Granulosicoccus antarcticus IMCC3135: one gene and its partner. The protein of the gene in region 1 interacts with the protein of each later gene in a pairwise test. Links are inferred from orthologs where the notes say so. Each region holds a gene or a part of one and is shown on either strand. Other genes may lie near its edges.

Evidence for each region.
Region 2: the proteins of recJ (region 1) and IMCC3135_RS10220 interact in binary tests that used the Escherichia coli proteins (3 or more experiments, as listed by UniProt). The link is inferred for Granulosicoccus antarcticus IMCC3135 from one-to-one orthologs.

The regions. Positions count from the first base shown.
Region 1 is NZ_CP018632.1:6,065,316-6,081,783, reverse strand. What follows is about bases 13,004-16,003. They hold recJ (single-stranded-DNA-specific exonuclease RecJ), read left to right. Parts: upstream 13,004-13,630; coding sequence 13,631-15,376; downstream 15,377-16,003. Other genes in these bases: IMCC3135_RS26300 (hypothetical protein), read left to right, coding at 13,004-13,631. Outside these bases: IMCC3135_RS26345 (alanine/glycine:cation symporter family protein), read left to right, coding at 1-597; IMCC3135_RS26340 (hypothetical protein), read left to right, coding at 712-1,275; IMCC3135_RS26335 (tetratricopeptide repeat protein), read left to right, coding at 1,350-2,054; IMCC3135_RS26330 (enoyl-CoA hydratase-related protein), read right to left, coding at 2,249-3,031; IMCC3135_RS26325 (2-hydroxychromene-2-carboxylate isomerase), read right to left, coding at 3,167-3,781; IMCC3135_RS26320 (acetyl-CoA C-acyltransferase), read right to left, coding at 3,818-5,005; IMCC3135_RS26315 (EAL domain-containing protein), read left to right, coding at 5,217-7,748; IMCC3135_RS26310 (glycoside hydrolase family 16 protein), read left to right, coding at 8,291-9,955; IMCC3135_RS26305 (FAD-dependent oxidoreductase), read right to left, coding at 10,226-12,358; more of IMCC3135_RS26300, read left to right, coding at 12,543-13,003. UniProt on the Escherichia coli protein: Single-stranded-DNA-specific exonuclease.
Region 2 is NZ_CP018632.1:2,343,091-2,359,445, forward strand. What follows is about bases 1,915-4,801. They hold IMCC3135_RS10220 (DNA topoisomerase 3), read left to right. Parts: upstream 1,915-2,277; coding sequence 2,278-4,326; downstream 4,327-4,801. Other genes in these bases: IMCC3135_RS10225 (thioredoxin family protein), read right to left, coding at 4,411-4,801. Also shown: IMCC3135_RS10215 (BCCT family transporter), read left to right, coding at 64-1,677; more of IMCC3135_RS10225, read right to left, coding at 4,802-4,821; IMCC3135_RS10230 (response regulator), read right to left, coding at 5,137-5,574; IMCC3135_RS10235 (sensor histidine kinase), read right to left, coding at 5,571-7,064; IMCC3135_RS10240 (ATP adenylyltransferase family protein), read left to right, coding at 7,355-8,263; IMCC3135_RS10245 (M20/M25/M40 family metallo-hydrolase), read right to left, coding at 8,315-9,454; IMCC3135_RS10250 (M20 aminoacylase family protein), read right to left, coding at 9,535-10,701; IMCC3135_RS10255 (ABC transporter ATP-binding protein), read right to left, coding at 10,698-12,383; IMCC3135_RS10260 (ABC transporter permease), read right to left, coding at 12,386-13,273; IMCC3135_RS10265 (ABC transporter permease), read right to left, coding at 13,275-14,216; IMCC3135_RS10270 (ABC transporter substrate-binding protein), read right to left, coding at 14,283-15,881; IMCC3135_RS10275 (M81 family metallopeptidase), read right to left, coding at 15,884-16,355.

The DNA of each region.
Region 1 (16,468 bases):
ATCGGTGCAATGATTCAGGGTCTGAAACGTGCAACGTTCTCTAATGAGGCGGGTGTCGGTTCTGCGGCAATTGCTCACTCAGCAGTTAAAACAAAAGAGCCAATTACAGAAGGCTTGGTTGCAACACTTGAGCCATTCATCGATACAGTGGTTATTTGTACGATGACTGCATTGGTAATTACTATTGCAGGTTTGAACGTAGCTCCATTTGATGGCGCTGACTTGACAGGTGTTCAATTAACAGCTGCTTCATTCTCAGATTCAATTGGTGTTTTCAAATACTTCCTTGCTGTAGCAGTAATCATGTTTGCATTCTCAACGATGATTTCATGGTCTTACTACGGTCTTAAAGCCTGGACTTACCTTTTTGGTGAAGGCAAAGCAACAGAGATGATATTTAAAATAATTTTCTGTATCTTCGTAGTCGTTGGCGCAACTATCCAGTTCGGTGCGGTAATCGACTTCTCTGACGCGGCAATATTTGCAATGTCTATCTTCAATATTATTGGTTTGTACTTCTTGATGCCGATTGTTAAAGATGAGTTAGCTTCATTTGTAGCTCGCGTAAAATCAGGTGAAATCAAAAAATACAAATAATGGATTTAACAAATCCACGTAGTTAAAAAAAAGCCCACTCAGGTGGGCTTTTTTTATGTGTGTTAGTAATAAATAACAGAAATGTACGAAAAATAATTAGCAGGAATAATTCTAATGAAGGTAAAAGATACACCCATAGATCTCAAAAAAGCTTTACTGCAAAAAGGGCCGAAATTTAGATCACATACGATTATTTTTAATGAGAATGTAGCCGATCTTAAACCTACCATCAGCTCACTGTTATTTTGTGTTATCTATATCGTAGTGGGTTTGTTTCTATTGCTACTGGCAGTGATTGTCTATGTGAAAAATCATCAATTAGATTTTACAATCTTCCTTGGAGCGTTTGGGATAGCCATTCTGACTTTCGGTATCACCCTGGTCATGCCTTTTGTCAAGCAGGTTACTTTTGATAAGAATAGAGGTTCATTCAGAAATAATATCGATCGTAAGGTAGAACTTGGAAACATCGTCTCATTACAAATACTCGATAAAGTGATTACGAGTAAGAACGGGCTAAATTACCCATGTTACGAGCTCAATATGTTAACCAAGAATGGTCGTCGAATTAATATCCTTAATCATAATGACCTTGTTCAATTGAAGAGTGATTCTGAAAAATTAGCAGATTTTTTATCTGTAGAGCTAATCGATTTACAGTGTGAGATGGTTTTGTAAGTGTAATGAGGTATAAAAATATAAAATGACCATATTCCGATTAATTATTCAGAACGATCAATAAACAGGATTTAATGACAAACCGTCAATCGAACATAATATTTTATAGCGTTATATCCATCATTATTTACGCTTTAATCATTCATTTTATCTACCCTGATTTTTTTGGAAATCTAACAAAAAGCAAACAAGAACTATCCATAAAAGAAGCGGTAGATAAAGGAGAAAACAACATTGCACTGGACCTTTATCAAAAAATTATTGAAGAACGGATAAAGGACGACAATGAAAATAATGCCGAAACAGCGGCTATTTATGAAGAGATGGCAAGGCTATCTTTGTTGCTTGGCAGCAAGGTGGAAGAAAAAAATTATTATCTGAAATCTTTACATATAAAAGAGCAACTGAAGGAATCAGATATGTATGGCTTTGCTAACACATACGATAAGCTGGGATCACTTGCTGAAGACGATAAGCAATATGATCAAGCACAAATGTATTATGAAAAATCCTTATTAAAAAGATTGGGTGATACGGAAAATATAAAAAAGGAAGAAGAAGGTATGATTACAGGGATGCATAATTCGCGATTAAGATACATTAGGCTAAACAATGAAGCCACTATATCTGCCTTTAAAAAATTGGGAAATATCCATGGCCTGAAAAAAGAATTCGCTATTGCAAATAATTATTATGAAAAGGCATTAACGGCAAGCAAATTAACGTTTGGTGAAGATAGTGCTGAAACCCTGGAAATCATGAGCTTGATGAATCGCTAGCACTATAAAGATATGAGGCTGAGGCGTTCCGTCTAGATCGAGCACGATTTTTGTTGTCATTTTTTTGTAAAAATTACATTTACGGATAGGTAGTTTTCTTGACAACAGCTAGCCATTTATCCTTGATTCCAATAAACAAGTGGTAATTTGTTCTGAAAATGGCAATGTGTAGTGTGGTGACCAATTAGACTTGGCTACTGCTTGGACCAGCTGGTGGGACGTTTTTCCAGAAATGCTGCGAGCCCTTCCTGAGCCTCGTCCTCTGCACGAATGTGTGCCAGTCGCTGGCTAAGGGTGGTTCTGAGTTGTTCGTCGATGGGTTTGCCGGTGACGTCGGCGATCAGTTTCTTGGAGGCGCCTTGAGCCATCGCACCACCTGCCAGTAACGCGCTGACCTTCTCGTTAACCCGGCGGTCCATATTGTCGCTGGAGCAGACATCATGGATCAGTCGAATTCGGTAGGCCTCGACAGCGTCGATGCGTTCGCCGGTCAGAAAGTAGCGTCTGGCGACTCGTGGCCCAATCGCAGCAATGGCATAGGGACTGATGGTGGCAGGGATGATGCCGAGGCGAACCTCTGAGAAACCAAATTGAGCGGTTTCATCGGCAACGACGATATCGCAGCAGCACACCAGGCCGGTGCCGCCACCCAGGGCGGCTCCACTAACGCGGGCAATGGTCGGGCGGTCGAACGAGTTCAAGGCATCGAGCATGTTTGACAATGCCATGGCATCGGCGGCGTTTTGCTCGGGACTAAGCTTGACCGAGGCTTTCATCCAGTTGATGTCGGCACCGGCGCAGAAGTTCTTGCCAGTGGCTCTGATGATCAATATGCGGGTGTTGCTGGAAAAAAGATGACTCAGTGTGGCCGTGAATTCATCGATGAACGCACGATCCATTGCGTTGTGATGGTCGGGGCGATTCAGCGTAATGGTAGTAACGCCGCGTGTATCGGTTTCAGTTTTCAGGTAAGCCATGTAATAACGGGTTCGGTGTCAGTCAGTGATTAAGATCCAGAGACAGACGATAAGCCACAACGGCCATCACGATCAATAGCGGGCATCACAGAATTACGTCAAGCGGACTGAATTCGAAATCGCAGCGCGGTAGGCTTACCAGCCACCACTGCTGATCCAGCGTTCCATTTGTTCCAGTCGGTCGTGTCCCCAGAAAGGCTCATTGTTGACAATCATGGTGGGAGAACCAAAAACACCTGCAGAAATTGCCTGCTCGATTTCAATGCGCAAAGAGTCCTTGACCGCTTGTGTTGCGATGGCCAGTAGTAGCGCCTCAGAATCGATGTCTAGCGAACCGGCTACCGCCGCGATGACGGTGGCATCGGTAATGTCCTGGCCCGCACTGAAATAGGCACGATAAATCGCATGGATGAAGTCTGCGGTTTTGGCTCTTAATTGCGGGTCGCTGTTGTCTCGTAGCCATAAGCTAGCGCGTGAGGCGGCGATTGCGCCAATAGGGAACTGGGCAGGGTGCTGATACTCGAGCTGGTGCTCCCGCGCTGAACGAGAAAAATCTCTGACAGCATAGTCGCCTCTCAGAGGCGATTCAGTCAGAGGCTTCTGTCCGGTGATCTTGAAAACGGCACCCAGCAATATCGGATGCCAAACCACCGTGCAACCGGATTTGGCGGCAATCGCTTCAATTCGTTCACAGGCAAGATAGCCGTAGGGCGAAGAGTAGTCAAAATAGAAGTCTATGCAGTTGCTCATCCGATTCCTTTTTGTTTTTCCAGCGCTGTAATCACATCATATGACTCTCTCTATTGCAACTGCTGTTGCTTCGCCGCCACCGATACACAGAGAGGCCATGCCCAGAGATAGCGAATGATGTTCGAGTGCGTGCAACAAGGTAACCAGAATGCGCGCACCTGAGGCACCAATGGGATGGCCCAGAGCACAGGCACCGCCATGAACGTTAACCTTCTCATGCGGCAGTTTGAGTTCGTGCATGGCGGCCATGGTGACGACAGCGAAGGCTTCGTTGATCTCATACAGGTCGATATCACTGGCTTGTCGGCCTATTTTTGCCAGTAATTTTTCCATCGCATAGACCGGTGCCGTGGTGAACCAGGCGGGTGCCTGCGCATGGGTCGCGTGTGCCAGAATGCGGGCTCGTGGCGTCAGGCCGCGTCGCTCGGCTTCGGACTCACGCATCAGTAGCATGGCTGCAGAGCCATCGGATATGGAGCTGGCGTTGGCAGCGGTGACGGTACCGTCCTTGGCAAAGGCGGCGCGCAGTCCGGGTATGCGTTCCAGGTTGGCCTTGGGCGGTTGCTCATCGTGCAAAATCTGTGTGTCGCCTTTGCGACTCTTGACGGTAACCGGCGCAATTTCGCGGGAAAACGCGCCAGACTCAATTGCCTGTCGAGCACGTTGCAACGATGTGATGGCAAAGGCATCCTGAGCTTCACGTGTAAATTGATAATGAGTGGCCGTGAGCTCGGCGAAGTGGCCCATCAACTTGCCAGTCTCGTAGGCATCTTCCAGGCCGTCGAGGAACATATGATCTTTGACCTCGCCGTGCCCCATACGCAAACCTTCCCGGGCCTTGGGAAGTAGGTAGGGAGCATTGCTCATGCTTTCAAAACCACCTGCCACCACAATCTTGTTGGTGCCAGCCAGCAGCTGGTCATGAGCGAACATGGTGGCCTTCATGCCAGAACCACACATTTTGTTAACCGTTGAACAACCAACAGAGTCGGGCAAGCCGGCTGCCAGAGATGCCTGGCGGGCCGGCGCCTGGCCAAGACCGGCAGGCAGAACGCAGCCCATGATGACTTCGTCAATCTCCTCGACGTTGATGCCGGTACGTTCCAGTATTGCCCGAATGCTGACGGCACCCAGCTCGGTTGCTGAAACCGGCGACAGGTCTCCCTGGAATCCCCCCATCGGGGTGCGGGCGGCTTCTACGATGACGATGGGGTCGGTGGGCATTATTTTCATGATGAGGTATCGTCCGATCAGGCAGGCTTTGACAAGGTTTGAAATTCAACGAACAGGGCGGTAATGTCACATATTGTGTCAGCAGCTGCTGGTGGCAGCCAGAAACGTGTAAACCACGCATTTTGTCGCAAAGATTCAACAATATTCACTGACACGTATAACGTTTGTCTTTGGATATTAAACTATAATCAAGTTCCTTCCGGTGGCCAGAACGAGATGCCTGTTTCTCCGTGAACCTCAGTTGCTCAAGAATGGAATCAATGTGCAGATGCTGATTCGGGGTGGCGTCCTTGGGCAAGGTAGCGACCGAGTTGCCCTCAAGGACGAACGCCTGATCTATCGTGCATGTTCAATGGCTTTCGCTCTCAGCGTCGGTCGCGGGTCGCCTGACGAAGTCATTGGCAGAACCGATTTTGATCTGTTTTCCGGTGAAATTGCCCGTGAGCAGATGGCTCTGGACAGTCAGGCCATATTTTCCGCGCAGGCTGACATCAGCGCAATCCGTCTTGATTCCCTTGCTCGTGACGAGGGGCAGGTGCAAGCCATGATTGTGCGGACACCGATCATTACGAGTGATAACAAGGTTCGTGGCATCGATATCCGGTTGATCGGCGGCCCGCAACTGAACTTGCCGAACTCCGCGGTTACCATCGACTATCAGACCCTTGTCAACGATGGTATCCAGGGCAGCCTGATCATTGATCGCACCACGATACTGTTCGCCAACGACATGGCTGCACGGGTGCTCGGTTATCCCAGCGCTCAGGCTCTGATGGAAAATGGGCAGGTCAGTGAGTTGTTCAGTGCTCAAGAGTTGCAGCGTGCGACTCGTATGGCGCTCACTGATCAGATCTCTGCGGTGCGTGCTGAAGAACAGCGCATCAATTTGCAGGCGCAATCGCAAACCGGCAGTCTGGTGCGGTTGATTGCCCGAGTCACGCAAGTACAGTGGGGGCAAACGCAAGCCACTCTTCTGTCTTTCGTCGATGTGGCAATTACTCAGCAACCACAAAATGTCGCACTGGCCATGCGGGCTGGTGAATTGAAAAAACAACTGGCAGAAATGCAGCGCATTCGCGCCAATGAACAACGTTACCGGCATTATGCAAGTGCGGCTGCCGATTTTTTCTGGGAGCTGGATGCCAAACTGACTTTTCGAGTGGCATCGGACGGTCTGGCACGTGTGCTGGGTATTACGCGCGAAAATATTGTCGGTCGAACAATCGACCAACTGCTGGATCATCCAGCCAATATCAATACAGAGTCCCATTGGGCTGGGCATTTGAAACAGTTGCGTGCTTGCCGGCCTTTTCGTGATTTTGAATTCCGATGGTCTGTGGGTGGCGAAACTCGCGTTGTACGTTATAGCGGTATTCCGGTCTTCAATCAGGCGCGCGAATTTGTTGGTTACCGGGGTGTCGGGTGCGATGTGACCGCCTCGGTTCGCCAGGCTGAGACAACGGCCTATCATGCCAGTCACGATGCACTGACAGGTCTGGTGAATCGGCGTAGTTTTGAGAGTACGGTGCAAGAAGCCCTGGTCGCTTCCCGGTTGACGCGACAGGCACACGCCCTGTGCTTCATGGATCTGGACTCCTTCAAGATCGTCAACGATACCTGCGGTCATCAGGCAGGCGATGAGCTGTTGCGTCAGCTGACTCAGCTATTTGACTCTCTGGTGCGAAAAAGTGACGTATTGGCTCGATTGGGTGGCGATGAATTTGGTGTGCTGCTATATAAGTGTGGTGTTCCTGAAGCGCTCAAACTGGCGAATCAGATTCGGCACGAAGTCGAGAATTTTCAGTTTCTCTGGCACGAGAACCGCTTCACGATCGGTGTCAGTGTGGGGCTGGTGGTGGTGGATGATCGATGGGAGAGCATCCAGTCCCTGTTCGGTGCCGTTGATTCAGCCTGCTATATCGCCAAGAACGAAGGCCGTAATCGAGTCGTTGTCTACCGGGAAGGCGAGGGCAATGCGAGCAATCGCAAAGTGTCGACCCATTGGGTAGAGGAAATCAACGCCGCTCTGGAGACGGGGCGGCTGCGCCTGGCCTGTCAGAGAATCATGCCGTTGAACAAGGCTTCTGACGGATTGCGATTCGAAATGCTGTTGCGATTGGAGTTGCCTAATGGAGAGTTGATCGTGCCGCAGGCCTTTCTACCCTCCGCTGAGCGCTATGGGCTGGTTTCGGCGCTGGACGAGAGAGCAATAGAATTGACGTTGAGCTGGCTCAGTGCCAATTCGGAGTTGCTGCATAACATTCGACACGTCTCCATCAACTTGTCAGCAGGCTCCTTCACGGATGCGCAGTTTTGCCAGCGACTGGTCAAGTCAATTGCCAGCAGTCCAGTGCCGGCCAGTAAGCTGTGTTTCGAAATTGCCGAAACTGCCGCCATAACCAATCTGTCAAAGGTCAGCGCCTTCATGCATGAGCTGTCTGCAATTGGTTGCCGTTTCGGTATTGACGACTTCGGCTCAGGTTTGTCCTCCTTTGCCTATCTTAGAAAATTACCCGTCGATTTTCTGAAAATAGACGGTTTGTTGATCAAGGATATTCTGGATGACGAGACTGATTTCACCCTGGTAAAAGCCATCAGCGATATCAGCAAATCGCTCGGAAAACGCACCGTTGCCGAATTTATCGAGTCACCACAGCTGCTGGATGCTGTTAGGGAAATAGGTATTGACTTTGGCCAGGGTTTCCATTTGGGTGAGCCAGAATTAATTTCCTGAGCTTGAATAAAAGAAATTTTACCGTTAAAATAGTGATTTATATTACTATTTTTTATAGTTTAAGCCTGATGTAGCACCAATTCAGTAATGACTTTATCCTTGCCATTTAGTCAAGAATAAGACTTATTCCTGATTGTCAATGCTATTGGCATGGGCCTTTTGGCCCCTTTTTGCCCTTCTATCATGTCCAAATCCTCACGAATTACAGGCAAGGTTTGGCCGGGTTTACGGTAGTTTTCCCGTAGACTTTTAATCTGTAGTGGATATTTCATGTGTGTGCAGTACCGAGACCTAAGTCTGGGGCAGCTCGAAACTACTTTACTTCATACGTTGTAAGCCGTTTGCCGCGAGAGGATTTTCAAGCGCAAATGGTTTCTGCTAATTACACCAAGGCATTTATTGTCTTCAGGGGGCCAAGGTAGGACCTCCCTTGAAGCGCATAGTGCTGATGAGAATTTAGACGATAAACGATGACCAGTAATAACTTTGTAATTAGGTCGTGCATGTTGCTTGTTCTGGTAGGTTCAGGACTCACAACTTCCGTGGCTTACGCTATCGATGCCCCACAGGATCCTCGCGGTACTGAGGTAGCCCAATCTACTGTCAAATGGGAGTGGGCCAGTGTTCCTGGTGCTGCTCACTATGAGATCTCCATCGACGGTAACTACGAGGGTATTACTCGAGATCCTCAATATTTCAGTCGTAACCTCTGGCAGGGCGATCACTCCATGCAAGTGCGTGCGATCGAAGCCAACGGCACCTCTTCAGTGAGCACCAATACGGTCAAGATCACTGTCAATAGCCAGTTCAACGCCTCATCTGTCAGCCGCAGTACTGTCATTGGTGGAACTCAGCAGGCAGCCAGCAGCAACAACAACAGTGTGGTACCCGTCTCACGCAACGCTAGCAGTGGCTTTACAGCTCCTGGTGATGGTCGTGGCACCGAAGACGGTAATGGCTCGATCGTCTGGAGCTGGGGCAGCGTAGAGGGCGCCAGCACTTACGAAGTCACCGTTGATGGTGCTTATGCTGGCGAAACTTCAGAATTGCTATATACCAGCAGCAACCTCTGGGTTGGCGAGCATTCACTGACAGTCAAGGCGGTTGACGCCAATGGCCTCAAATCTGTTCAGTCAGAGACCTTCAAGGCCAATGTAACAACTCTTGGAAACGGCAGAAGCAGCAGCGGCGTTCTCTTGAGTGACTCTACTGCGCCACCACCGGAACAGATAGTGGGCGACGAGAGTGCATCCAGTGTGCAAAGCCTGATCGACCCGGCTTCATACAATTATTCGGAAACATCACAGAAGAGTGGCTACGAGCTGGTTTTCAGTGATGAGTTCAACGGTACTGCTCTGAACCCTTACCGTTGGCATTCGCAGCTGCGTTGGGACGGTGAGTTCAATGGCGAGCGTTACGAATATCGCGTCATCAATGGCGAAGATCAGTTCTATGTCAACGTGCTCAGTCCCGATTCTGCACATACCGAGAAAGTGGTCCCGGTTTATAATCCTTTCCAGTTCAATGGCTCAACGCTTTCTATTCGTGCCGCCAAGAATCCTTTGCAGACCAATACCAACAAGCGTACTTACGGTTCTCTGGACGAAATGTCTGCACAGCAGACCTTCCTTTCCGGCGCAATCTCAACACATGAGAAGTTCAGCCAGAAGTACGGCTACTTTGAAGCTCGAATCAAGATTCCAAGTCATGTAGGTACATTCCCGGCTTTCTGGCTGTTCCATGAAAACCGTGCATGGGAAGGTACACAGCGTACTGAAATCGACATCATGGAAAACCTGGGTCATGCACCTTGGTATATCTACAATTCATTCCATTATTTCAAGAACGTGACTGCAACCTACAGCGGTGATGCCAACTTCATCAAGCCTTCTCCCAGTGGTCAGGTGTACACCGGTAAAGACTACAGCGAGGACTATCATGTCTATGCTGTTGACTGGACTCCAGGCACTGTCGTTTGGTACATCGATGGCGTAGAGACAAGTCGAATGGTCAACAACGAGGCAAACTTCGAAGAACTGTACGTCATGCTCAACCTGGCCATGGGTGGTAACTGGACCAACTTCCCAGCTAACTCGGGTGGTCTGGGACGTGATTCCAACAATCGTTACCCTAATGCCAATGATCTGGTTGAGTTCTCCAATCCTGCACTTGAGATCGACTACGTTCGCGTCTACAAGAAGCAGTAAAAAGCAACGATTACCAAGAACTAGAGCCGTTGACTTAGTCAACGGCCTTTCTTGGAAAGGGTTGCGTCGAAAGGCGGCTGATAGTGAAAACTATCAGCCGCCTTTTTTGTGGGCGACTTGAAGGTGTCAGGGAATGAGCCGTCAATCATGCCCAGATTGCAGTCAATCAAGTCCGCATTAGGGTCAACGACTTGCTGTCGAGATTGGGAATTTCCATGAGCAAACCCTCTGGATCCTTGAATTGAACAGATCCAGAGTAACTTGCTAAATTCAGCCTCGACGCCAGGTGTGAAACTTTTCAACCCAGGCCAGCAGCTTTTCAGGTTGGTGGGCTCGTTTCCACTCGCCTGCCGCGTATTTATTGGCCTCTGAGAGGGTGGGGTAGATGTGTATGGTGCCAAGAATCTTGTTCAGCCCCAAGCCGTGTTTCATGGCCAGTACATATTCGGCAATCAGGTCGCCAGCGTGTTCACCGACAATCGTGACGCCCAGAATTTTGTCTTTACCCGGTTTGGTCAGGACTTTTACGACACCATAATCGCTACTGTCGGCAATGGCTCTGTCCAGATCGTCGATACCGTAAGTGGTCAGTTCGTAGGCAATATTCTGCTCTTTAGCGTCGGACTCGTTCAGTCCTACACGAGCAACCTCCGGATCGGTGAAAGTTGCCCAGGGAATGACCCGGTAGTCGGCTCGAAACTTCTTGAACATGCCGAACAGGGAGTTGACAGCTGCATACCAGGCCTGATGAGCGGCGACATGGGTGAACTGGTAAGGGCCAGCTACATCACCGACTGCATAGATGTTCGGGAAGTCGGTTTGCAGATACTCATTGGTGGCAACTGTGCCGTTCTTGTTGAGACTGATTTTCAGCTCTTCAAGACCGAACCCGGAGGTGTTGGCCTTGCGCCCGACAGCGATGATGATTTCATCAAACGGGACCTTGATGGTTTCGCCATTAGCTTCGCACACCAGTGATTTCTCGTCGCCGTTGAGCTCCACAGACACCGCCTTGGTGTTGACCATCACCTGCACGCCTTCGTTCACAAATCGCTGACGAATCATTTCGGCCACGTCCGGATCCTCACGACCCATGATTTGTGGGGCCTGTTCAACCTGTACCACTTCACTGCCGAGTCGTCGGAATGACTGTGTCAGTTCGCAACCGATAGGGCCGCCACCAAGAACAACCAGGCGCTTGGGATGAGTTTTCAGCTCCCAGAGGTTGTGTGATGTCAGATAGTTCACCTTGTCCAGGCCCGGAATGGGAGGCACAAACGGTGAACCACCGGTAGCGATGATGATGTTGCGTGTCGTTAGAGTCTGGCCGTTGACCTCGACAGTCCACGGGGATGTGATACGGCCTTCGCCTTGAATCACATTGACACCCAGGCTGGAATAACGCTCGACCGAGTCGTGAGGTTCGATTTTGGCAATGACATCGTGAACACGCTGCATGGTCTTGGCGAAATCGACCTCGCCACTGGCATTCTGGATGCCGTATTTTTCGCTGTTCTTGATGTTGTGCATCAGTTTGCCACTGCGGATCAGCGCCTTGGAAGGCACACAGCCGGTGTTGAGACAGTCACCGCCCATCTGAGCTTTTTCAATCAGCGTCACCTTGGCCTTGACCACGGCGCCTATATAGGCACTTACGAGTCCGCCTGAGCCGGCTCCCAGTACTACGATGTCCTGGTCGAATTTCTGCGGTTTGGTATAGCCTTCAAACCGTTTGCCGGCCTTGATCATGTCGATTACCTTTTTTGCAACAAGTGGAAAAATGCCTAACAAAGCAAAGGAGAAAATCAGGCCCGGAGACAATATGCCGCTCAGGCTGTCGATTTTCGCCAATTGTGTGCCGGCGTTAACGAATACGAGTGTTCCTGCGAGCATGCCGATCTGGCTTACGATGTAAAAAACACCGGTTTTCAGTGGCGTGAGTCCCATGACAAGGTTCACTAGAAAGAAGGGGAAGACGGGGACCAGGCGTACTGTGAACAGATAGAAAGCGCCGTCCTTTTCGATGTTTCGATTGAAGGTCTTGAGTTTGTCGCCAAAACGGCTCTCAATCGTGTCTCTAAGCAGGTAGCGTGACACTAAAAATGCAAGAGTGGCTCCAATGGTCGAGGCGAAGGAGACAATCACGGTGCCTGTGAGCAGACCGAATTGAGCCCCGGCTGCCAAAGTCAGAATGGCGGCGCCCGGCAGTGACAGTGCTGTCACTGCAATATAGCCAAAGAAGAAAATGGCTATGACCAGTAGTGGCTGTTGCTCATAGAATGTAGCCAGTGCCGCCTGTTCGTTTTTCAGATACTCGAGGCTGAAAAACCGCCCGATATCGAAAAAGAAAAAACCTGCCACTAAAATGACCAGGACTGAGATAAGTAGCTTGCGGTTCTGCATTCTTGTTCAAACACTCTCGAAGGTGAGACTGACTATTGGTGGCTGTTGGTACTAGCAGCGTAGAATAGTCAGCTATATCGGATTCCACCGGTAGTGCAAACAGGTTCCACACACAGCAGTATTGCCAGTTTGTGAGTGCAGAGTCTGCTGAGAGTTCCCCCGAGAGTTCCTCCGAGAGTTTCTGATGATGGTCAGTCCCCAGATCAATGTAACCGTGTTGGCTCCGGTTTTTCCGCGTACGTCACAAATTGGGGCGCTACATTGGAGCGAGGGCCATGCCATGGAGCCCTGGCAGGCGCAGTTATCGCGACTGATTGCGCACTCCGACTGGGATGCTCAGCATTTACCAGCGGCAGAGCTTTTTCGTCGTTCGCATAGTGCGAATGAGTGCACATTCGTGCAAGAATTCGAAAATATGCTGGTTTGTGCGGATCCGATCCACTTTCGTGCTGATCGGGATTCCGCAACTCTGATACCCGTCGACAAGTTGAACCTGCAGGCAAGCGAGGCGGATGCACTACTGAAATCAATCAATGATTTTGTGCAGGCAGATGGTTTGCGTTTTGGCCGAACCGAGGCTGGGCGCTGGTTCATGGGTGGCAAGGAGGGCACAGCTCTATCCAGTTATCCTCCGTCGTTTCTGGCTTATCGCAATGCATCCGCCTTTCTGCCAGAGGGTGACGCATCGGGCGACTGGCGGCGCCTGATGACCGAGTTGCAGATGCTGCTGCACACGCATCCGGTCAATATTGAACGCGAACAAAATGGCTACCTGCCAATCAATAGTGTCTGGTTCTGGGGCGGTGCTGCGCTGCAATCCGGTCAGGTCGCTAGCTCTGAGCTACAACAGTCGTTGCGGCTTTATGCCGATGATGAGTACACGGTAGCGCTTGCCGCCTATCTGGGAGTGGTATGCGAACCACTTGATGCCTACAGTCCAGACTCTGCTCATCCGCACTCCCTGTTGGTTGATACACGCCTGGCACAAGCACTGTTCAGCGATGATGAGCCAGCCCTGGACGCAGCAGAAGGCCAACTGGTAGATAACTGGCTTGCACCACTATTGAGCAGAATGAAGCAAGGTGATGCTATCGAACTCAAGATTCTTAATGAAGACGGTTTCCAAGGGTTGATGAACGCTGACACCATCACTGCCGCTGCATCTGCTGAGCATGCTGCCAGAGTCTTGCAAATGTCCGCAGCAGAGCGCCTGAGGGACAGCCTTGCTGTCACTGCCGGAAAGCTCTGGAACCGACTTGCAGGAAGATCGTAATGGTCAGTACAAGCAAAGCATTGGCGGTTCACATCATCGAGCGAGCCGTGCCCGAGTTGCCGGTCGTGCTGCACTCCAATGCATTGGTGCATCGCTTGCTGGCGGCACGCGGTGTTACGGATGTCGCCGAGCTGGACTTTTCACCGGCGGATCTGCCGCGACCAGACTTGTTGCCTGATATCGACAAGGCGGTTACACGACTGCTTCAGGCGCGTGATCAGGGTGAACGTCTGCTGGTAGTGGGTGACTACGATTGCGATGGTGCGACGAGCACCACCGTTGCCTTGCTGGGTTTGCGAATGCTGGGTTTTGAACACATCGATTTTCTCATACCCAGTCGTTTCAAGTTTGGCTACGGCCTGTCACCCGCCATTGTCGATGTTGCTCAGGAACTGCACCAGCCGGCTGTGATCCTGACCGTCGATAATGGTGTTGCCTCGGTTGAAGGTGTTGAAACGGCAAGGCACTGGGGAATTGATGTCGTTGTCACTGATCATCATCTGGCCCCTGAAATCTTGCCGCTTGCGACAGCCATCGTTAATCCGAATGTGCCTGGTTCTACCTTTCCGGCGAAGAATCTGGCAGGTGTGGGCGTTATTTTCTATGTCCTGCTGGCCATGCGTCGCCAGCTGGCAGAGCAGGGCGATGCGCATGGCAAGGCGCGCCTGGCAGATCTGCTGGATCTGGTTGCGATCGGCACGGTTGCCGATGTGGTGCCGCTGGATCGCTGTAACCGGATACTGGTTGAGCAGGGTTTGCGACGTATTCGAAGCGCTCATACTCGTCCGGGTGTACTGGCATTGATGCAGGTAGCTGGCAAGGATCCCGCCACTATCTCAACGCAGGATATCGGCTTTGGCATTGGCCCGCGGTTGAATGCAGCGGGCAGGCTGGACGATATGTCCGTTGGAGTGCGTTGTCTGATGGCCACTTCAGAATCGAGCGCCATGCCGCTGGCAAGCTCGCTCAATGATCTGAACCAGCGGCGCCGTACCATCGAACAGGACATGCGTGAGTCTGCAGAAGAGCAATTGCTGAATATGGACATCAACGGCTTGGAACAGAACGACTCGTTCTCGGTATGCCTGATGGATGAGGACTGGCATGAAGGCGTCATTGGTATTCTGGCCGGGCGTATCAAAGAGAGCCTGCATCGGCCCTGTGTCGTCTTCGCAGGGGGTGATGGTGACAATCTGAAAGGCTCGGCTCGCTCGATCAAAGGCGTGCATATCCGCGATGTGTTGCAATCGATCGCGACTCTTCATCCGGGCATGATAGAAAAGTTCGGAGGTCACGCCATGGCTGCCGGCCTGAGTCTGCCGCGAGCCAGTTTTGAGCTGTTTCGTGGCTATTTTGAAGAAACCGTACGTCAGGCCATGGGTGGGCGTCTGGTCGAGCGTGAATATGAGGTCGATGGCACTCTGGATTGTGACGAACGTAACCTGGACAATGCCCGCTTGCTGGAGAACCTGATGCCGTGGGGGCAGGGGTTCGAGGCTCCCTTGTTTGCCGGGAATTTCATTATCGCCAGTCAGCGTGAAGTGGGTGATGGCAAACACCTGAAATTGACGTTGGAAGACCCGCAGAATCACGCCAGCGTGGATGCGATCGCCTTCAATTGCGTTGCTGTGGCCTCCCCTGGGGAGGAGGTCAGGCTTGTCTACTCTCTGGAGATGAATACCTGGCGTGATCGTCAACAGGTTCAGCTACGAGTGCATCATCTGGAAGCGGTCGTATTGCGGTAAACTTGCATCCTGTGTCCTAATCTATCCAAGCTCCTGCTGTCATGATTGAAATCAACCCCTACATCACCCACATCGAGGATCTGCGGCTGCGTGCCGACTCCCTCCGGGGGTATCTTTGACTACGAAGGCAAAAAGGAAGAGCTAGAAGAAGTTCTTCGAGAGCTGGAAGATCCCAAGGTCTGGAACGATCCTGACAAGGCTCAGAAGCTGGGTCAGCGTCGGGCGACCTTGCAAGAGACTATAGACATCATCGAGGCAATGGATTCCGGACTGGGAGATGCTGCTGATTTGCTGGAAATGGCTCGTGAGGAAGACGACGAGGATACCGTGACGGCAGTCGCTGCCGATCTGGCCAGTCTGGAAGAGCGCGTTGCAGGACTGGAATTTCGTCGTATGTTTTCTGGCGAAGCGGATGCTGCTCCAGCCTTTCTGGACATTCAGTCCGGCAGTGGCGGTACCGAAGCCCAGGACTGGGCCGAGATGCTGCTACGCATGTATCTTCGCTGGGGCGACCGTCAGGGCTTCAAGACCGAGCTCATTGAAGTGTCGGCCGGTGATGTTGCCGGTATCAAGTCAGCGACGATCCGTTTCGAAGGTGATCACGCCTTTGGCTGGTTACGCACCGAGATCGGTGTGCATCGGCTAGTGCGCAAGAGCCCCTTCGATTCGGGTAGTCGGCGCCATACATCCTTCGCTGCGGTATTCGTCTCCCCTGAGGTCGATGATGATATCGACATCGATATCAACCCGGCTGATCTGCGTATCGACGTCTACCGCGCCAGCGGTGCCGGTGGTCAGCACGTTAACCGGACAGAGTCCGCCGTTCGTATCACACATGGCCCCAGTGGCATCGTGGTGCAGTGCCAGAACGACCGTTCGCAGCACAAGAACAAGGCAACCGCCATGAAACAGTTGAAGTCCAAGCTGTACGAAGCTGAGTTGCAGCGACGCATGGGCGATCAGCAGGTGGTGGAAGAGGGCAAGTCGGATATCGGCTGGGGCAGTCAGATTCGCTCCTACGTACTGGATCAATCCCGTATCAAGGACTTGCGTACCGGTATCGAGACCAGCAACACACAAGCCGTATTGGAC
Region 2 (16,355 bases), 3.7 Mb from region 1 along the record:
GGAAGTCATGCAAAGCTACTCTACGATGCGGGCGTATGACCTAGTCTCAAGAAAAGGAAAACCATGACAGATCAAACTTCTGAAAGCGGTGAAATAGAAACAGATTTTACGGTTGGCCAGGACAACGTTGACGGCAAACTTGGCCCCCTTGGGTTCGATATACATAATCCGGTATTTGCCATTTCCGGGCTGGCGGCCGTCGCTTTCGTGCTCCTGACATTGATCTTTCCCGAACAGGCGGGTACCACGTTATCTGCTGTGCGTGATTTCGCGATCACCAAGCTTGACTGGTTCTTCATGATCATCGTCAATATTTTTGTGATTTTCTGTCTGGTGTTGATTTTCTTGCCTATGTCAAGCGTGAGGCTAGGCGGTAAAGACGCGGTTCCGGACTATTCCTATCTCGAATGGTTTGCGATGCTTTTCGCCGCGGGAATGGGGATTGGCCTGTTGTTTTTTGGTGTACTCGAACCCGTTTACCACATGAATGTGTCGGAACCCCTGGGCGTTGCCTCACCTATTGCCGCTGACGGCAGCATCATCGCCGCAAACGTTGAGGCGGCACGTGCGATGGGACTGGCTGCAACCTTCTATCACTGGGGCCTGCACGGCTGGGCCGTCTACGCCATCATGGCACTGGCGCTTTCACTCTTCACCTACAACAAGGGTCTGCCGTTCTCGATCCGCTCATGTTTCTACCCGATTCTGGGTGATCGCGTCTGGGGGTGGTGGGGGCATTGGATTGACATTCTGGCCGTATTCGCGACTCTTTTCGGTCTTGCCACCTCATTGGGGTTGGGTGCACAGCAAGCCAATGCGGGTTTCAACTTTGCTTTCGGACTGGAAATATCCACCAACACTCAGGTTGTGATCATTCTGCTGGTGACGGCCGTTGCGCTGGTTTCAGTCTATCGCGGCCTTGATGGTGGCGTGAAAATTCTCTCTGAAATCAACATGGTAATTGCGATTCTCTTCTTCCTGTTTGTTCTTGCCGTTGGACCCACTCTGGTTGGTTTGAACGGTTTCTGGACGGGGCTTGTCGCCTATACCAAGGAAATCATCCCGCTATCAATGCCTTTTGGCCGCGAGGATGACGCCTACCGCGAAGGCTGGACTGCTTTCTACTGGGCATGGTGGGTGTCCTGGGCACCCTTTGTTGGCATGTTCATTGCCCGTGTTTCAAGAGGACGCACAGTTCGCGAGTTCATCATCTGCGTACTGCTGATCCCCTCGCTCATCATCTTCATCTGGATGGGTGTATTCGGCGGCATCGCCATTGATCAGATTATTACCAGCCCGGAAACCTCGCTAGTCAAGGCAAACGTGATTGACAGTTATTCGCCTGAGCTTTCTCTGTTCGGCATGCTTAACGAATTGCCGTTCACCAAGGTTGCATCGACAATCGCAATTTTTCTGGCGTTGGTCTTTTTCGTAACCTCGTCAGATTCCGGCTCACTCGTGGTCGATACAATCACAGCAGGGGGCAAGATCGATGCGCCAGTACCCCAGCGCATTTTCTGGTGCGTGGTAGAAGGCTTGATTGCCATCGCGCTCTTGATTGGTGGTGGTCTGGCGGCACTCCAGGCGGGTGTGACAGCCACGGGCGTGCCATTCGCAGTCCTCATGCTGGCTATGTGTTACACCATCTTTCAAGGCCTGCGTAGCGAGCCGCGTTAGTAGATATTTCAACGGTTAATCAGGCACCTCCCTTTTTAGGGGGGCGCCTGTAGCAGTGAGACTACCGGACTCAATGGCGGTTGGACTTCCGGCAAATTTCCCGACAAAAACCCAGAAAATTTATCCCGTAACTGTCACCAAACTTGTCCTGGCTAGGCATGATTTAATTCAGGAAATGAAGAATTTGTCAAAGAACGATTCTTCGATCCATACGGTTTTGATAGTGCAGGATTTGGCCCAGATACGACCGTCATGGACGCCTTCGGCTCATTCGCCTGACGCGTGATTGCTGGCAACACGTACAGTACGTCGGTTCTGTGACGGCGTATGGATTATGTACACAACGCCATTGCCTTGGGCATCAATCAAAAATTTACTGCTAGAATAAAAACTGTTATTAATTACAGTAAAATCGGTATGATGCCGTATTCCAGCAAGGTGCCATGAGACAATTTTCTGGTCGACTTTCATGGTTACGAAGCGAGCAAACGAGTTGCGGCTCGCCAGCCATCGGCTTCATGACAGCTGCTTTTCAAATACTGCTTGACGATTGCTATACGCAAATGTGCATCAAGCAAAAAAATTTACAGGATGGACTCGGTGGGACGCTTATTCATTGCAGAGAAACCGTCGGTAGCCAAGGCCATTGCTGCCGAGTTAGGCAAAGCATCGCGCTCGGATGGTTATTTATGCTGTGGTAACGATGTAATCACCTGGTGTTTCGGGCACATGCTGGAATTGGCTTCACCGGATGAATACACGAGTGATGATGTGCCAAGGAGCAAAGCGGGCAGAAAGCGCTGGCGTGTTGACGAGTTACCGATCATTCCCGATAAGTGGAAGTCTCATCCTAAAGAGACCGCACGCAAGCAACTGAAAATCATGGGCAGTCTGTTGAAACGGGCTGACCTGACAGAAGTGGTTCATGCTGGAGATCCGGACCGCGAAGGACAGTTATTGGTTGATGAGGTGTTGGCGCATTTCAAGAATCGCAAACCGACGAGGCGTTACTGGGTATCAGCACAAGATCCGGTAACGGTGCGTCGAGGCCTGTCATCGCTTGAAAACAATAGCCAGTATCAGGGTTGGGCTTCTGCAGCCAGAGCCCGTGCACGCGCAGATTGGCTCACCGGCATGAATCTTTCTCGTGCGTATACCTTGGCTAGTGAGCGTAGTGGTGCCGGGGCGTTACTCACCATCGGTAGAGTTCAGACACCGACGCTTGCACTGGTGGTGCAGCGTGATCAGGATATCGAGAGCTTTGTATCGATTCCGTTTTATACGCTGGAAGCTACCTTCATTCACAAGGTTGGTAAATTCTGCGGTACATGGCAGCCTGCAGATGATCAGGCTGGTCTGGATTCAGAGGGGCGTTTGCTGGACAAGGCGGTTGCCGATTCCATCATTGCCAAGGTGCAGGGTAAGCAGGGTGTGGTATCTGTGTTCAAGCAACAGAGGCGCTCGCAACCTCACCCGCTGGCTTTTTCGTTAGCTGATATAACATTGCTCGGATCCAGAATTTATGGCTTTAGCGCCGAAGAGACGCTCAAAGCCTGTCAATCGTTATACGAAAAGCACAAATTGACCAGCTATCCACGAACCGATACCGGCTACTTGCCCGAATCTCAGTTTGCCGATGCACCCACTGTGCTGGCCTCTTTGCGCTCGATGCATTCCGGTCTGCAAAGTGCAATTGATGGAGCCGATACCGCCATTCTATCGCGAACCTGGAATGACAAACAGGTCACGGCACATCATGGCATCATTCCCACGCAATACAAATCCTCATTGAGCGCTCTGACAGATACTGAACGCAAACTCTACGAGCTTATTGTGCGGCGTTATATCGCCCAGTTTTATCCAGAACATCAGTTTATGGCAACAACCATCGAGGTCCTGATCAAGGCAGAGCGGTTCAGGTCCTATGGTAAGCGCATTCTGGTGGAAGGGTGGAGAACCGTGTTGTCCAGCGGGCATTCCGACAAGGAGCAGGCTCTGCCAGCAGTTGCATTGAAGGATAAGGTGGATTGTGACAATGTCATGCGTCGAGATGCAAAGACCAAGCCGCCTGCTCGATTCAACGAAGGTACATTAATCCAGGCGATGGCCAATATCCATCGCTATATTGTCGAGGCTGCCCAGAAAAAAGTATTGCGAGAGGGTGATGGTATTGGTACCAGTGCAACCCGTGCAAGCATCATCAGCGAGCTTAAAAGACGGACGTATCTGGAGACATCCGGTAAGCACATCATCAGTACTACATTGGGTCGTAGCCTGTGTTCTGCACTGCCTGAAGTGCTGAAAAGTGCCGTCAGTACAGCCGTAAACGAACGATTATTAAAAGAGATTGAAACAGGGGCGCCGGAGTTTGATGCTTTTTTGCGAGCACACGAAACGTTCATCAGGGGACAGGTGTGCAGTGTTAATCAGAGTGCTATCGTGGTTAAAGGGGCTGAGAGCCAGCAGTCCGGGAAAAAACCGAAAAAGCGTCAATCGCTCGCGGTATCAAAGCACAAATGCAATGCCTGTTCAAAAGGACTGGTGCGTCGTCCCTCAGTCAAAGCCAAGGGCGATTGGTGGTGGGGATGCAGCGGTTTTCCGGAATGCAAGAATACTTACAGAGACAAGGCGGGTAAACCGGTGTTTTGAATAGTCCGGGTAGGGTAGGGGAAGATATGAAACAGGCCGCACCGACTATTCGTGTGCGGATGACTGTCGAGGGTAAAGTAGGGGTTACGTTGCCGGTGGAAAACTGCGTGCAAACAGACTTTCAAGCTGTACATTGGTCTGCAAGCCCACGACCGTATCTATCAGCTTACCTTTCGCATCAAACAGTAAAAGGGTGGTTTTTTGAACACCATATTTATTCTGTAGCTCACGCCCTTCGGAGGTTGAGATATCAGCCAGTCTAAATTGAATTTCCGACTGATTCTCGAGAACGTTCAGAGAACGCGACTTGAGGCTTCGGCAATCAGGACAGCTGGTATCGTGAATTTGTACGACGACGGGTTTGCCTGCACCTATGCTGGTCAAGTCATGTAATTCGCGCTGTTGGGTGTCGTAACCTGAAATTGCGCCAGCGGCAACGCCCAGTACGCCCAGTGATACGACTGACTTGATCAGTAGACGACGCTTTTTTTCCATGGGCAATTGCTTGAAACGCTCCAAAGCGCCAGGGCTTGTGGAAACTTGTTTTTTTCGTTTGATGCTGATTCTCCCTGTTTATCTGTTTTCAGCTGGACTTTCTCCACGGCACCGCGTTTCTTGTTCTGTGTTGCGTATTGCATACAACTGAGCGAGCCAAGGTGCACGTGATCTGGTTGCGTCTGACAACTATATGACCAGTTCGTTCACACCAAATTACGTGGATCGCAACCCATTGACAAGATTGTTAGTGTAATGATCGTTGTGTAATACAGACTTCAAGTCACTCGTTTGATCAGCTTGACTGGTCGCTGATCAGTCGTTGACCTGCCAGCTATCAAGTTTGTCTGCTAACGCGTGCGCATCCGCTGTGCTGAAGGGCTTGACCAGGTAATCAACAACCCGAGTGTCGCTTAGTGCCTTTTGTCTGTCTGTGACGGCGCTGGAAGAGGTCAGCATCACGATAAAGCGCGGATCATCGGTAATGCTCAACGTGGCTAGTCGATCAAGCAAATCGAAGCCATTCATGACCGGCATGTTGATGTCCAGCAGCATGAGCATTACCGGGAATCGCTCTGGTTCTGCTAACCGGCTGGCCGCGTGTTTCTCCAGAATTTCCAGTGCTTCCTTGCCAGACTGTGCAGTTTTGACGGTGTCGAATCGGCCACTACGTTTGAGCGCTCGGCAATGCACCATAATGTCGATCTCATTATCATCGACGAGAAGTACACTGTGCCTTTTGGTGGTCATCATTGTGGTTTATCCGGCAAGCTGATACTGAATGTTGTCGGTTTGCGATGATTTGTGATCTGCACCTGGCCGCCGACTCTGTCGATATGCTTTTTAACGATGTACAGGCCAAGGCCGTGGCCAGAATGTTGCGCCGAACCACGGGTAAATATCGTAAAAACGTCATGACTCAGATCGTTGTCAATGCCAAGACCATTATCACTGACTTCCACGACAGTACAAAAACCTTGTTTGAATGATCTGACTGAAATTCTGGGTTCAGCTTCAGATTCATCACGAAACTTGCGAGCGTTCGATAATAAATTGGTCATCACCTGAGTGATGCGGGTTTTGTCTGAATTGAGTGTTTTGACCTCCAGATGCAGTTCGACATCATTGGTAGAGTCAGGGTCGTTGTCCAGATGCTGAGTGGCACCGATTTCATGGATCATTGCGGCCAGATCGAGCTCAGTGGCGTTAACCGTTGCGGTATCGGCTCGTGCAAGTACCATCAGATCATTGACAAGATTGCTCAGCTTGAGTAATTGCCCCTCCGCCATGGCTATCATCTCAGGCAACTGTTCATATTCAGCGTCTTTGATGTCCTCAGCGATTGTGCTCAATAAGCCGCGGGTGCTGGTGATCGGTGACACGAGATCGTGTGAGACGTGGTAATTGAACTGAGAGAGCTCATCATTGGCTTGCAGCAGTTCTTTCTGGGCAAGGTGCTGCTGAGTAACGTCGTATAACACTGCGACGCTACCCGAGATGGTGCCGCTGGCGTCGTGCCAGGGCCTGCTCTCGATTTCAATCCAGCTATCTACGTTTCCTGGTGACGATATCGCTTCGACTCGTCTCGGTGGCTGCATGCCCTCCATAGTCGCATCGATATCGCTTAGCAGAGGCAGAATTGCTTCCAGTTGATTAACGTAATCTTGCCCGAGAAGCTCTTCGATTGTGATCGGTTGTGCGAGCAGGGTGGTCAGCAATCGTGCAAACTCTTCACTGCAGGCCAGAATGCGATGTGCGGAGTCGAACATGACCACGGCGCTAGGCATGGCTCTGACCAGTGTGCGCAGTGACTCTGTTGACTCCTTGCTTTCGGTCCTTTTTTTTGATGTTTGCGCGATCAGGGCAGAATCAGTCACGGGGCGGCTGACACCGACCTGTCGGACGACCTCTCCATCAGCGTGGATCGGACTCTTGATCGTATGCATATAGCGTACGGTGCCGTTTGCATCGGTGATAGGCTCTGCCGGTATATCGATATTCAAGCCTGTTTGAAACACTCGGTGATCATCTTTGACGTATTGCAGAGTGTCGTCAGGATCGCTGTGTTTTCCATCGATTAGCTGGCGCAGCTCTTCGTTGGAGAGGCCGTAGTATTCACGAAATGTGCGGTTGGCCCATAGCAGACGCGACTTCGGCCCTTTGACCAGAACCATGTCTGGCATGGCGTCCAGAATCTGTTCGTACCAGTCAGCGCTGTGGGTCGTCGTTTGTTCGTCGGTCATATTGACTCTGCGAAGTGGGTCCGAAAGAAAGTCGAACTCTGGCTGTTATCAGTAGAATTCTGGCGCAGGCTGTGATTGTGTGCTCGGTGGTCGTTGTCCCTACATGAAGGGTAGCGGCATCACGAGAGTAAACATGAGGTATTGATATCTGATTCGCCTGTTTCTCGGCGCTCGATTGCAGAGCTGTGCGTTCAATCGATTGACCTTCATGCCACAATTGCCATACCGTTGTCTTTGAGAATCATGTCGCTTTTTGCAGGCGGCGATAAGCGAGTCACGAGAGGGTTGAAATGACAAGCACGTGGATGAATGCGATTGACAAGTGCAGTGCGAGTGCACTGACTTCTGGTGATTTGCAACCGGTGCAAGTGGAGCAGGACGTTATGGAGGATGCCGGCATGCGGTTCGTCGTACGCTGGGTCTCTTCGCTGGCAGCCAAAGATGCGCTCAAGAATGATGCGCCCAAAAATGAGGTCAGGAACGAAGTCAAGGTTGCGATTCCGGGTGGGCCGCGTGATCCCGATTTCAACCCGTTCCTGAATCCTGATCCGGAGTTGACGGTGGGAGCACTGGGTGATGAGCATGTGGTGATCCTGAACAAATTCCCGCTATGCGATCGGCATCTGGTGCTGGCGCGGCGCAGCTTTGAGGAGCAATTGCTGCCGCTGACGCGCAGTGATTTTGCAGCGCTGGCAACCATCATGGGTGAGGCTGGTGGCACCGGGCTGTACAACGGCGGTGCGGCGGCGGGCGCTAGCCAACGCCACAAGCATTTGCAGTGGATTCCAGCAACACACGGCAATGCAAGTCTTGAATTCTATGCTGCCGGACTACCGACTGATCTCCAGGAGCAAGAGGTGGCGACGCATGCTTCTCTGGTGATGAAGCACTGTTTTGTGCGTGTGAACTGTGGGCAGGACGTGCCGATAGATGCTGCCGCGGATAGCCTGTTCGCAGGCTTTGAGCGTGCCTGTCATCAGCTGGATCTGACGCCGGGCGTCGATGGGCTGCTGGCGCCATTCAATCTGTTAGCGGGCAACGGCTGGTTATTGTTGGTACCACGTAGTCAGGAATGCTTCGAGCAGATCTCGATCAGTGCGGTGGGTTTCGGCGGCACTCTGTACACCCGCACGCCTGAGCAGATAGAAGCCATACGTCAGGAGGGTCCCTTACGCGTACTGGCGGCTGTGAGCTGCTGACGCTGTTAGAGTCACGTCAGCCTCACTAGCCGCTTTTATTGGCCTTTGTTTCTATGCCTTCAAACGGCAGAAAAGCGCGGCAGCGAGGCGTGCGCGTTCGACCAGACTATCGACTTCGATATGCTCGTTCAGTGTGTGCAGCCCTTTGCCGCGCACCCCGATGGAGTCGAGTGTTGCCAGGCCGAGAGAGCCGGTGAAGTTGCCGTCAGATCCACCTCCGTCGGAACAACCTGACATCTCGAAGCCGATCTCGCCAGCGATTTCCTGGGCGATTGACAACATGGCCATGGTACCGGGCTGATCCGGCTCCCATACTGGACGGGTTACGCTCTGACAGACATTCATCACCACGTCGCCAGCGTCAGAGTTGAGCGCCAGCATCATGGCCACACCTTCGTCCAGAAGTTCCTGCGTCTTGGCCATGCTCAACACTTCAGCATCGCAGACTGATGATACGCAATTTACCCACTGACCCGCGTGAAACACACCAAGAGAGAAGGATCTGTCCTCTGTGGTCATGTTCTCGATTTTTGCGACAGATTTGGCCATTTCGGCAATTGCCGAGCGGCCGTCTTTCAAGGCCCAACTTGCATGGCTCGGCCTGCCTCGTGTCTGAAGTTTGAAACGGGCTATCGCATAACGCCCGATCACGGCACCCCCATCCTGACGAGCGGGTTCGGGAACAAGAATGTATTTATGCCGTTTTGCTTCTGTTTCGATCAGCTCACGGGTCGAGGGGGTACCTATCTCTTCATCCGGTGTGAAGAGAACGGTGACAGGAAGAGAGGTCTCAATACCTGCCGCCAACAGTTTGCGCAGGGCATCAAGGTAGACATAATTGCCGCCTTTCATGTCCATGAGGCCGGGGCCATAGCAGATGTTTCCCTCCCGACGGAACGGCAGTTTCTCCAAGGTACCAATAGGATGTACAGTGTCGAGATGGCCGAGTAACAAGATGCCTCCCTGGCCTGTATTCTTGTGCGGCATGGTTGCCCGTACGCTATCACCAAGACCCATGCGTCCCGGAATCCGTTCGACTCGGGCGCCTAGTGCTGCCAGTTCGTACTGAACCAGATCCATCATGCGATTCACGGATGCAGCGTCGAAAGTCGGACTTTCAGTTTCGATCCAGGGTTTGAGTCCCAGAAGCATTTCATCTGTGTTAAAGGGCAGGTCAAGAGGGTTAGTCATGTAAGCGGTCTCTGCATATGCCAGACTCACGCAAGGTGAGCCGGAGGTGTCTGAAAGTGATTAATCAGGGAGCAAGTGATTCAGCTATTGGGTAGACGGGTCTCGACAATGCGCGCATAAATAGATGCACCTACAGGCAAAATGCCGTCGTCAAGTACAAAGGCTGGGTTGTGTAGTGGAATGCTGCCCGCATGGCCAACCCGGCAATAGGCACCCGGGACCACCTTGAGCATATCGGCGAAATCCTCAGAGCCGGTCGACTGTTCAGTGGATTCCGTCGCCATGTCCGCACCGACGATATCGGCAGCTGCAGCGACATAGGCGGTAGTGAGTTCGGCATCATTTATCAGCACATCGAAGACGTTGCGCAGCTCTACGGTGATCTCGACCCCATAGGCCTGTGCCATTCCTGCGCAGAGTTCACGGATACGTGTATCTGCCATCTGCGAGACCTCGTCGTGGAAATACCGGACCGTACCCGATAGGGTGGCTGTGTCGGGTACTACGTTATAGGCTGAACCTGCATTGAACGTGGTTACCGATAGCACAATGGGTTTGTTCGGCGATGTATTACGACTGACGATGCTCTGTAACTGCTGGACCAGGCTAGTGCCGATGACAATAGGATCCTTTGACTGGTGCGGCATGGCGGCATGGCTGCCGGTACCTTTGATAGTGATATCAAAGAACGAGGCGCCGGCCATGGCTGGACCGGGAGTCACTGTCACAACGCCTGGGTCGGAATTAGGGTCGTTGTGCATGCCGTAGATTTCCTCGCAGGGGAATTTATCAAACAAGCCCTCACTGATCATGCGTCGTGCACCGCCCAGCCCTTCTTCGGCGGGTTGGAAGATCAGTACGACAGTACCCGCAAAGTCGCGAGTCTCCGCCAGGTAGCGCGCCGCACCCAGCAGCATGGTGGTATGACCGTCATGCCCGCAAGCGTGCATCCTTCCTGTGTTGGTCGAGGTATAGGGCACGCCTGAGGTTTCCTCAATGGGCAGGGCGTCCATGTCGGCGCGCAAGCCGATGCGGCGATTACTATCACCCTTGCCCTTGATCAGCCCGACCACCCCTGTGCCGCCCAATCCTTCAAACACCTCATCCACTCCATAGCTGTGAAGTTGTTGGGCAACGATGCCGGAGGTGCGGGTCTCTTCGAAGCCCAGCTCGGGGTGGGCATGAAAATCCTGACGGATTTGTGTCAATTCTGGGGCAAATGCTTCGATCTGAGGGATAACGTTCATGCTGCAGTTCCTGTAAAAGTTGAGGCGCGATCCAGCGCGCAGAAATTGGCGAAATCCCAGTCACGTCCAGGGGCTGCCTCTATCAGATTTCTTGTGTAGTCGTGGTGTGGGCTGGCCAGTACCTCGCCAGCGGGCCCGTGTTCTACGACCAGTCCCTTTTGCATCACCAGAACTTCATCGCATATCTGCGCCGCGACACGCAGATCGTGGGTAATGAAGAGCATGGCGACACCAAATTTGTCCTGAATGTCGTCAAGCAGATCCAGAACCTGTGCCTGTACGCTGACATCGAGTGCCGACACCGCTTCATCCGCAACCAGTAGGTCAGGTTTCATGGCCACGGCTCGTGCTATAGCGATTCGTTGACGTTGCCCGCCCGAGAACTGATGAGGATAACGCTCCAGAGCATCGCGAGGCAGGTCCACCAGTTCCATTAGCTCGGCAGCATGCTCCATGGCCACTTCGCGGGAGGTGCCGAAGTTAATGGGCCCTTCGCACAAGCTGCGTGCGACGGTCCAGCGCGGGTTGAGTGAGCGGTAGGGGTCCTGAAAGACAATCTGAAAATGTTTGCGATGCGGCTGCAATTGGCGGCGGGTGAGTTGGGCTATCTCTGAACCTGCGATGGTGATCTTGCCCGCGGTAGGATCAATCAGCCGCATGATACAGCGTGCCACTGTGGATTTACCGGATCCTGACTCACCGACGATTCCCAGTGTGCGGCCCGGAGCAATGGAAAAGTTTACGTTGCGGGCAGCCTTGACCCCTTCGGATTTAAAGAAAAAGCCGTTGCCGCCATAGGTCATGTCCAGGCCTTCGACGGCGACGATGTCCGGTCCCGCCGAGACCTGTCGTGCGGCGCGCGGTGCAAGGTTCGGCACGGCGCTTAGCAGTTTTTTGGTGTAGGCCACTTGCGGGTTTGTCAGCAGATCCCGGATCGGTGCATGTTCGACAATCTGACCCTTTTGCATGACGCTGACCGTGTCGGCAATCTCGGCCACAACACCCATGTCATGGGTTATGAACAGTACGGCGGTGCCGTTGCGTTCCTGCATCTCGGCTATCAGTTTCAGAATCTGGAGCTGCGTGGTGACATCCAGCGCCGTCGTTGGTTCGTCCGCGATGAGCAGGTCAGGGTCGAGGATCAGTGCCATCGCAATCATGATGCGCTGCCGCTGGCCACCTGAAAGTTGATGTGGAAAAGCGGTGTAGATCCGCTCCACATCCGGCAGATGGACCTGTTCCATCATGTCGATGGTGCGCTTTTTAACTTCTGAGCCGGTCATGTTGGTGTGCGTATTGAGTACTTCCTCGATCTGCTCGCCGACTCGCAGAACAGGGTTCAGTGCAGTCATCGGCTCCTGAAAGATCATTGAGATTTTACGGGCGCGCAGATCGCGCATCTGCGGTGCGGTGGCATTTGTGATATCAAATCCATTGAGATCGATCAGACCGCCCTGAATTTCCAATGCATCCTTTGGCAGCAAGCTCATCGCGGCCAATGAAGTGACGGATTTTCCCGATCCGGACTCGCCGACAAGGCAGTGCGTTTCTCCGGCGCGGATATCAAGGTTGATGCCGTTGAGTACGAGCTCGGCATTGGGTCGACCCGTCAGGCGTACTTCAAGGTTGCGAATCTTGAGAACGGGCTTGGCGTCACTGAAGTCCTTTGATTTGAATTCCATGTTCAACCCTCCCGTTTTTTCATACGTGGATCAAGTAGATCGCGCGCTGTATCACCCAGCAGGTTGATGGCGAGAATACATAGGGACAGCAACAGTCCTGGCCAGAAAATCAGCCCCGGTTTAATCTGAAAGTAGGTGCGTCCCTCAGCCATGATATTGCCCCAAGTAGGAATCTCTGTTGAAACGCCGGCACCCAGGAAGGACAGAATTGCCTCGATCAGGATAGCTGATGCGCATATATAAGTGCCTTGCACGATCAGCGGCGCAAACGTGTTGGGCATCAGATGTTGAATCAGAATCTTTGGCATGGAAGAGCCAAGTGCGATGGCTGCTTCTACAAAAGGTTCTTCGCGGGCCGACAATACAACCGAGCGGACAAGGCGCACGACACGCGGTACCTCCGGTACGGTGATTGCGATGATGATCGAAGACAGGCTCGGGCCGTTCAAGGCAACCAGGGCTATGGCCAGCAGGATTGCCGGGATCGCCATGAGGCTATCCATTATCCGCATGATCACGCCATCGGCGGCGTGAAAGAAACCTGCGACCAGGCCGATCATCATGCCGACAGAGATGCTGACCAAGGCGGTGCCTATACCGATCAACAGCGATACCCGCCCACCCATCATGACACGGGAAAAGGTGTCCCGACCATAGGGATCGGTGCCCAGAAGATGTGTGTCGGAAGGTGGTTTCAGGCGTGCCATTGCATCCATTGCGAGCGGATCATAGGGGACATAGAGTGGTGCGAAGAGTGAGGCCAGAACGATCACCACGAGGATCACGGCAGCAATCATGGGACCTATACCTATGCGGGCATCGGCAGGTAGGGAAAACAGGCCGCTCAGTACCTGAAAGGCACTATGCCGCGAATTGGAAATGGCTGTCATGTCAGTACCGGATCCTTGGATCGAAGAAGGAATATGAGATGTCGACGAGCAGGTTCACAAAGACATAGATGCCCGCGGTCAACAGGATCATGGCCTGAATTACCGGATAGTCGCGCGCCAGGATGGCGTCGACGGTGAGACGTCCAATACCGGGAATATTGAATACACTTTCTGTCACGACCACACCCGAGATCAGTAGTGCGAAACCGGTACCGATGATCGTCAGAATGGGTACCGCAGCATTGCGCAGTGCATGGCGGAACAGTACAACGTTTTCACGCACACCCTTGGCACGGGCAGTACGGATATAGTCCTCGCCCAATACTTCGAGCATGGAGGCTCGGGTCATTCTTGCGATCAATGCGATATAGATGGTTGCCAGCGTAAGAGAGGGTAGGAGCGCTCGCGAAAAGAAGGCGCCAAAGCCATCTGAAGGATCCTTGTAGCCTTGCACGGGTACCCAGCGCAGCTCGATGGCAAAAATCTGAATCAAGATGTAGCCGATAACGAAGACCGGTACGGAAAAACCAAGCACTGAAAAGGACATTACAAGAAAATCGATCCAGGTGCGATGGCGCCAGGCAGCGATAACCCCCATGGGGACCGCCAGCAGGACCGAGATTGTGATGGTCATCAGAGCGATATTGATTGTCGGTCCCAGTCGTTCAGCGACCATGCCCGCAACGGGTGTATTGGACAGCAGCGAGGTGCCCAGATCGCCATGTAACAGCTGGTTCATCCAGGTCATGAATTGCGTGATCAGTGGGTCGTTCAAGCCAAGTCCGTCGCGAATGCGTTCGAGTTGGGCAGGAGTTGCAGCATCTCCGGCTAGGATCGCAGCAGGGTCGCCGGGCGTCAGGCGCAGGAGCAGGAACACAAAGATGGCGACGATGATCATCACCGGGATCGTGGCCAGCACGCGTTTGAGAATATAGAGAAACATGGTCCGTGCTTTCCTTATGAGCTGGCGAGGCGGAGGCTGCGTAATACACAGCCTCCGGGACGGGGGTTACTCGTCTTCTTTGGTCATGTTCCAGAAAACAGGGACCGGTGAGGGAAGCATGTTCTGAATGGTGGTTCGACGCGCCTGCGGAATGATGTATTCGCCCATCATTATGTAGTTGACGTTGTCCATCACATGTTCCTGAATCTCAAGGGCCACTTCTTTCTGGGCTGCCATATCGCCAGCTGCGACAAAGTCGGCACGCAGCTTTTCAATCTCAGGATCAGTCGGCCAGCCAAACCAGGCCTCGTCGCCACGACCGTTTGCCATGACGTTGATCAATGGATCGGAAACCTCAGGCACTATCCAGTTGGTGAAAAACAGGTTCCAACCGCCCTCGGACACGGGTTGTTGCTGGGCACGTCGTTGTACAACTGACTGCCAGTCCATGGATTGCATATCAACCTCAAAGCCGGCTTCTCGCAGAGCCTGTGCCGCAACGACGGGTTGGTTGATCAAGCTGATGACATCCGTTGGTGCCATCAGGACGATGGGTGTTCCGTCATAGCCGGCCTCTTTAAGAAGGGCTTTGGCCGTATCGACATTGGCACCACTGGTCAGAACTTCAGAGCCAGCTTCATCCCCAAGCGGCGTTGAGCAGCCGAAGATTGCGCCACAGACATTGTAGTATTCGGGATCGCCCTGCATCGTTGCAAGCATCGACTCCTGGTCAAGTGCTGCCATTGCGGCCTGGCGAATCAGTTTGTTATCGAACGGAGGCAACAAGTGGTTAGGGCGTCCGATGGTCACGTAACCCAGTTCATCGCGTTTTTCGACAATAACGTCCGGATTGCCTCCGACGATCGGCATCAGGTCGATCTGAACCTGTTCAAGGTAATCGATCTCACCGGCTGACAAGGCGTTGAGTGCTGTCAAAGCGTCGGGCATCGTGGTCCAGATTACCTTGTCTACGTTGACAACCTTGCCACCTGCCATCCATGAGGCGGGTTCGGAGCGCGGTACATAGTCGTCGAATTTTTCGTAAGTGACATTGACACCGGGCTTGTATTCCGATTCGTTGAACACGAAAGGTCCTGAACCGACATACTCAGTGATAGTCTCGTCTGCCGATGTCTCGGCGACTCGAGCCGGCATGATAAAAGGCGGTACAGCAGATTGTTTGGAGATCACGTCAAGCAGCGGTCCGAACTGCTTGCTCAGTCTCCAGACAACGGTCTTTTCGTCTGTAGATTCAAGGCTTTCAGTGACATCAAAGATGAGCTGGCCGCCCGAATCCTTTTTACCCCAGCGTTTGAGCGAGGCGACTACATCAGCTCCAGTCACGGGCGCACCGTCATGAAACATCAGTCCGTCACGCAGAGTGAATGTGTAGCTCAATCCGTCCTCGGAGATCTCCCAGCTGGCCATTTGCGGTTGGGGGGCAAACTTGTCGTCCACTGCTGTCAGCACGTCATAGATCATGTAACCATGGTCTCGCGTGATATGGGCCGTGGTGATTACCGGGTCCAGAACACGCAAACCCGAATGCATCACAGCGGTGACGGTTGTCTCGTTTTCCTGTGCGCTTGCAAGCAGCGCAGTTCCCATCAGTAGCGCTGCGGTAATATAGTGTGTGTTTTTCAGTACAGACCTAAAAGTCGACATTGCTATTTCTCATCTTGGTTTGTGTTTGGTGACAACCGTAATCCCGGACGTAGCCGGGTAAACGGCAGTTTGGAAGGGTTGAACGGCATTGGGCCAGGTGCCAGAGCGACGATTATGTTTCGGGCAATGGGGGCAAAGTCAGCTCGGAAATGCGTTGAGCTTTTGACAACCAGAATCGATTGTTCCTCTGGGGCTACCCCGATAAAGCGGAACATCTCTCGGTCAGCCATTTGTGCTATCTGGCTGGTGACGACGACACGCACGCCACCAATGCGCAGACAAGCAGAGAGGCCTAGATCCAGATGAGTGCCGCCATAGTAGGGGCCTGTTGCACGCAGCCGTCCATCTGACAGACTCTCGACGATGGCCATGGTTGAGACGGGCACCTCATCGGGCAGGCCGGGGTGACCACCGATATTGAATTGTGCGGTGGCGCCTTGTCCTGCATCGTGTGCCGCTTGAGCGGTGGCGGGA